Regions from separate parts of the Hydrogenoanaerobacterium saccharovorans genome, predicted to be linked through region 2. Evidence: riboswitches for the same ligand, from Rfam matches in the RefSeq annotation. Region 2 holds a riboswitch; the other holds the start of a gene.
The links. A riboswitch is a leader RNA that binds a small molecule or an ion and turns the genes downstream of it on or off. The one in region 2 is predicted to bind thiamine pyrophosphate.
Positions count from the first base shown of each region.

Region 1: another riboswitch for thiamine pyrophosphate. It lies ahead of thiW (energy coupling factor transporter S component ThiW); the one in region 2 lies ahead of thiT (energy-coupled thiamine transporter ThiT).

Region 1 covers NZ_RKRD01000005.1:561-3,983, forward strand. Annotated here, with positions in the region: partial or broken gene EDD70_RS15030 (prolipoprotein diacylglyceryl transferase) at 1-1,521, shown strand, start outside; TPP riboswitch at 1,688-1,795, shown strand; gene thiW (energy coupling factor transporter S component ThiW) at 1,848-2,363, shown strand; gene cytX (putative hydroxymethylpyrimidine transporter CytX) at 2,409-3,423, shown strand, end outside.
Region 2 covers NZ_RKRD01000001.1:1,520,631-1,524,053, reverse strand. Annotated here, with positions in the region: gene EDD70_RS07135 (DUF5107 domain-containing protein) at 1-1,601, shown strand, start outside; gene thiT (energy-coupled thiamine transporter ThiT) at 1,672-2,244, opposite strand; TPP riboswitch at 2,336-2,446, opposite strand; gene nth (endonuclease III) at 2,479-3,120, opposite strand.

The DNA.
Region 1 (3,423 bases), on a different contig from region 2:
GATGATACTCAGAAACTTTCTTACAGCATAGAGTACTATTATGACGAAGAATTAGAGCCATTTGAAACATCTGAAAATACTGTTCTAAAATCTAATCCTATCGTTGAATTTGTACCCGATGCAGAAAGCTTGAAGAAAGGATTTACAAGAGACCGAATCGAACCCGATTTGCCTTTTGAAATTTCTGAAGAAAAGAACGTTATCAAGGTGTATTACAAAGAAATTCCCGACGGCAGCGTGAGTATTCCTGTAACTCATGAGTACTTTACCAATGGCGATAAAGATGGCGTTCAAAACAGTGCTGAAGTTGCACTTACCATTCCATCGGATGGCTCAGAGTTTAAGGTTGAACTTGCTAAAATGTTTGCCGAAAGAATGCGGAGTTTTAATGGTAGAAGCTATTCATTCTCTAAAATTGAAGTAAGAGGCACCTTAAAAGAAAAGCCAATCAATTCGTTGCTTGATGAATCCAAAACAGAAGCACCCGTAACGGAAGAACCTAAAGCTGAGGAGCCAAAACCGGAAGTTCCAGTAACGGAAGAACCTAAGGTTGAGGAGCCAAAACCGGAAGTTCCAGTAACGGAAGAGCCTAAGGTTGAGGAGCCAAAACCGGAAGTTCCAGTAACGGAAGAACCTAAAGTTGAAGAGCCAAAACCGGAAATTCCAGTAACGGAAGAGCCTAAAGCTGAGGAGCCCAAACCGGAAGTTCCAGTAACGGAAGAGCCTAAGGCTGAGGAGCCCAAACCGGAAGTTCCAGTAACGGAAGAGCCTAAAGTTGAAGAGCCAAAGCCGGAAGTTCCTGTAACGGAAGAGCCTAAAGCCGAAGAACCAAAGAGTGACGAACAGAATGTTTCTCAATCTGTAATTGCTAAGACAGCTTCTCGCTCAAGGGCAGTTGTAGTGATGCAATTGTCAACAATAGATGGAATTGCTGCTCAACTCGAAGCACTTGCCCAACAGGCAGCAGCTGCTGAAAAGCAAGACGCCGCACTAAATGAGGTACCATCTGTTCCGCAAGCAGGAGATAAAATTGAGACTCCTGCTCCGTCAAATGCAGAGTCTAAATCCGTTGAGCCAGCCACTGGTACAGATGCTGTTATCACAGAAGAAGCCTTATCTGATACCGAAACTCAGGTTCAACCCAAAGCAGCAGAAGTTACTATTACAAAACCTAAAACAGTTTTGTATACCGATGATTTTGTTTATGACCCTGATTATGACTACGAGGTAATCATCACTTACAAGCGTACTACCGGCGGCGGTGGCGGAGGCGGTAACAAAGACCGCGGTAACAATAATAACGATGATGATGACAATACCGTTATCATCGAAGATCCGGCTGTACCACTGGCACCATTACCGGACGGATTGGTTACTATAGTGGATCCTAAACTTCCTCTTGGCAACCTACCCAAATTTGGCGGCAGCTCCAGAGTGCTGGCTGTGTTCGGTTGCCTTGCTATCGTTGGTTCACTGGCGCTGAAACTGAAAAAAGACGATGAAGATTCTAACGAAAAATAAGCTGTAATCTCATCAACTGCAAACAAATCTATAAGCAAAGAGCTGTTTCACAAGTTAAATTGTGAGGCAGCTCTTTTTTATGCTTTGCTTTTATATTCTTGTGGTGCAATACTGTTTATGGTAACATTAATTGACAAAACGATTTATAATGTGCTAAAATAATAGAAACTAAATATTGGGGAGCTTGTATAGCAGGCTGAGAGGAAGTAATCGAACTTCGACCCTTAAACCTGATTTGGATAATGCCAACGTAGGGAAGATACTGCTTTATCAGCGGAGAACCTTATATTGGTTCTCCGCTATTTTTTTTGAAAGAGATGGATAAAATGAAAAATCTGAACAAACTTGCTCTGGCAGGGATACTAATTGCAGTGGGTGTTGTATGCTCTCCAATTTCTGTCCCGATAGGTGCTGCAAAATGCTTTCCGGTCCAGCACATAATCAACGTGGTGGCGTCGGTTTTGTTAGGGCCGACTTATGCCGTAACGATGGCATTTATTACTTCATTTATTCGTGTGGTTACAGGTACGGGCACACTTTTGGCTTTCCCGGGCAGCATGGTAGGTGCACTGTGCGGTGGGTTGTTGTATAAGTACAGTAGTAAACTTGTTTTTGCGGTAACTGGCGAAATAATCGGCACAGGAGTATTGGGAGCAATAGCAGCTTACCCTATTGCCGTATGGCTTATGGGGCGCAACGCTGCAATTTTGGGGTTTGTTGTACCGTTTTTAATTAGTACGGCAGTGGGCTCGTCCGCTGCTGTTATCATTATTCAAGCACTTAAAAAAGCTGGAGTACTAAAAATTAAAACAAGAAAAGAAGGCGAACACGTAGGCTCATAAAACCAATTGGCATAGTAATTTATTATTTTTTGGGAGTGTAAAATCATGAAAAAAGGTGAAACCTCAATTCTCAGCAATGGGCTGATTTGGTTTGGAGCAGCAGTTTCTATTGCTGAAATATTAACCGGAACATTGCTGGCACCTTTGGGCTTTGCAAAGGGTATTGCGGCAATATTGCTGGGGCATGCAATAGGTTGTATCCTACTTTATTTTGCAGGGTTGATAGGTGCAAAAAGCAAAAAAAGTGCCATGGAAACTGTAAAAATGTCATTCGGCAGCAAAGGTGCACTGCTTTTTTCGGTGCTCAATGTTCTTCAGCTGGTAGGGTGGACAGCCGTTATGATTATTGGCGGAGCAAGAGCAACCGGGGTGATTGCCAACCCGGTTTTACATACACAAGGTGAAGCACTATGGTGTGTTTTGATTGGTGTGTTGATTATTGTATGGATTTTGATAGGCATCAGTAACCTTGGCAAAATCAATGCAATTACCATGAGTGCTCTTTTTCTCATGACAATTGTTATGAGCATGGTTGTATTTCGCGGCGGCACAACATTTGCCCCATTTGGAGAGATGAGCTTTGGCGCAGCGGTAGAGCTCTCGGTTGCTATGCCGCTTTCTTGGCTGCCATTGATCTCAGACTATACCCAATACGCACAACAGCCTAAAGCTGCTACGGCGGTAAGTGCTGTGGTATACTTTTTTACGAGCTGCTGGATGTACATCATCGGTTTGGGTGCCGCAATCTTTACAGCACAATCGGATGTTGCATTGATAATGATGCAGGCGGGGTTGGGTGTGATTGGTGCACTGATTATTATTTTTTCAACTGTAACCACTACTTTTTTGGATGCTTATTCTGCAGGTATAAGTTTTGGCACTATAACAAAAAAAGTAAGCGAAAAATGGGCCGCTGTGGCAGTTTGCATTATTGGTACACTGTTGGCGATTTTTACGCCGATAGAGCAGTATGAGAACTTCTTATATCTCATCGGGTCTGTATTTGCTCCTATGGTTGCCATCTTAATTGCCGACTATTTTATACTAAAAAAAGACCGCT
Region 2 (3,423 bases):
ATTTTGCCCGCTGTACCGATGATGAAGGCAATGAATTTTTGCGAATGTATGAATTTGAACGCCAAAAATGTCTGTTTTTACAGATTGATTTTCATTTACCTGAAAACACCAATTATCTTTCTGCGCATGTTAGCATTCAAAACAGCAAACAAGAGCCTGTTCCGCTATATTGGTGGACAAACATCGCCGTTGAAGAAAACCGTGATGTCCGTATTTTCTCAGGCAGTAAAGAAGTTATCTACATCAAGCCAGAAACACAGCTGTCTCAAGATTCTGTTCATGGTTTTGGTCATGGAGAAATGCCGTTTCTTGAAACATTAAACGGTCTTGATGCAAGTTACCCCAAGAATTTACCTTATTCCAATGAGTATTTCTTTCAAAACCCGGCACAGCTAAACTATACTTGGGAGGCAGCTGCTTACAATGACGGTACTGCATTTTGGGAGCGTTCTACAGAACGTTTGCGTTACCGTAAGATGTTCTGCTGGGGTAATCACCGCGGCGGTAATCACTGGAAGCAATTTCTGTCTGATGAAGTCGGCGGAGATTATCTCGAAATTCAAAGCGGTCTTTCACCTACACAAGTACATGGTGAAGATATTGCTGCAGGTGAACGATGCAGTTTTACACAGGTATTTGGCGGCTTACAAGTAGATACTAAACTTGCTAATGACGAGTGGAACAAGTCATGCGATTACATCTACAGCTGTGTTGAACAGTCTTTGTCTGCCGATAAGCTACTAGATTTAGATAAAAAATATGATAAGCTGATTTCTATAGTACCGGATGAGCTATTACATTATGGCAGAGGCTGGGGAGCGTTGGAAGCGAAAAGAGCCCCTGCTATAATCCCTAAAGGAATGCTGTTCCCAGAGTGCACTCTCGGCGATGAACAGCAGCCCTGGTTATCGCTGCTGGAGCAGGGTAAGATTGAGCCGCTTGAAGCAGACGAACTGCCTGTATCTTGGATTACAGATGTTTGCTGGCTAGATTTACTTAAAGCTTCACTGCAAAACCCTAAAAATCAGAATGCTACAATGTATCTCTATCTTGGCGTAATGCTTTATGAAAATGATATGTCTGAGCAGGGGATTGAAGCATTTTTGCGTTCGATTGAATTACGTCCTACTGCGCTTGCATATCGCTGCCTAGCTCAGGCAATGTTGCAGCAAAATCAACTGGAGAAGGCTTGTGATTATATTGCTAAAGCCATTGAGTTAGGAGGAGCGACTCAACATCGTGCTTTTGCCGAGGAGTATCTTTCTATCTTCAACACAGCGGGCAAGTATGAACAAGCATGGAAATTCTACAATGATTTGCCGGGTGCATTAAAAACCGAAGAACGTATGCGCATTTACGCTGCCGAAACAGCTTTTGCTTTGCAGCAATGGAGCTTTTTGGAGGCGCAGTTTGCCGATACTTTTGCAATTGTGCGCGAGGGTGAAAGTATGTTAATTGATCTATGGTATCAGCGTCAGGCGGTTATTTTGGCAGAACAGCGCGGTATCGCTGATTATAAGTCTCTTATCGATGAGGTAAAACAAACACTGGAACCTCCTTATAATCTCGATTTTCAAGCCACTCCGCCTAAAAAAATATAAATAAAAAACGGTCTTTCACAATATTGTGAAAGACCGTTTTTTGTTAAATAATTTATCTTCAAAATATAAACTATACATGTCGATTTTTCAATGCACGCATAGCAACAAACTTCCAAAGAAGAACTACTACAATAACAGTAATGATCATTTCAGGTATCATATAGCTGCCGTTATAGCTAATGGAATATAGCCAAACAGGCTGACCCTCGGGCGCATATACATGCCAAATTAAAATGCCTGAGATGATATGGCATATATAACGCAACAAAGTAACAGAAAATGCCCCTACACCTGCTCCCACAAGCTGGTTGCGAAAAGGCTTTGCAAAAAACGGAGCCAGTCCTAAAACAGTGTATGCAATTACATAGTCCAGTAAAACAACCATTGTAAACCAGAAGAATGTTTCTGTGGGCGGAGGATTAATTCCGCCAAGTAACATCTGTACAAGGCTACCTACAAACGACGTAAGCAAGCCCCATTTTACACCATGTCGCAGCGCAATAAATACAATGGGCACCATGCTTGCAAGGGTTACAGTACCGCCTTGGGGAAATTTAATAAACGGAATCATCTGCAATACGGCAGACATTGCTACCATAACGGCACATTCCGCCATAATGCGGGTCTTTTTAGTTTGAGTCATAAGTCCTAATCCTCCTGTGTCAAATAACACTTTAATTTAAAAAGAACACAGGAAAAAACACCATCTAGCGTAATGCCAAATGGTGTTAGCAATTAATATTTTAATCACTACCTACGCCAGCATTATCTGGATCAGGTTCAAGGGTTGAAACACAACAGCGTTACTCTCAGCCGATTTTTCATCAGCACCCCTGTATTCTTTTCGTTTCTAGTATACACGGCGGTTGTTGCGGTGTCAAGCGTTGTTTTGGCAACCGTAGTCACAAAGGTCGCGTACACAGCATATTTTGCATTGTGGATTACGGGCTTTGCATACAGCTCTGCCGTGTAATACAGTGCGGTGGCAAAAGTCATTGCTTTCTTCGGGCGGCAGTAATTCACGCAGCTGCATTTCACATTTATAAGGGTCTTTACCCACAGTTAAACCCATCAAATTAGTCAAACGGATGCAATGGGTATCGCATACTACAGCAGGCTTGCCAAATACGTCACCCAGTACAAGGTTGGCGGTTTTTCTTCCAATTCCGGGCAGCTTCAACAAGTCCTCCATATTATCCGGTACCACACCACCAAAATCTTCAACCAACATTTTTCCGGTTGCAATCAAATCTCTTGCTTTGGTTTTATACAATCCGCAAGACTTGATGATTTCCTCTACATCCGCTACTTCGGCATTTGCAAACGCTTGTGCATCCGGATATTTTTCAAATAGGGTAGGTGTAACAAGGTTTACCCGTGCATCGGTGCATTGGGCTGCCAAGCGTGTAGATATCAACAGCTGCAATGCATCAACATAATCTAGCGAACAAACTGCATCGGGGTATTCTTGTTTAAAACGTTCAATAATTTGTAGTGTCCTGTTTTGTAATGGTGTCATTGCATAACCTCCTGTGTAAAGCGACATAACTTTACATATAATCAATAAAAATCAGTAATATGCTCATTAATCCCTGTCATACTAGCTTTAATGGTTCTTGCTATCGTGAAAATCAACTAAGACCTTTAAAACTATTCTGCATTCAATGTAAAGCTAATTTACTTTACATTGAAGAAACCGATAGTTCATACTAGATTATCTCAATATTTTGTAATTTATAAATGATTATCAAGTATTGTTAAATTATACTGCAAAAGTAGTCTTTTTGCAAGTGCTTGCAATCTTGCTTTAAAGTGATAAAAC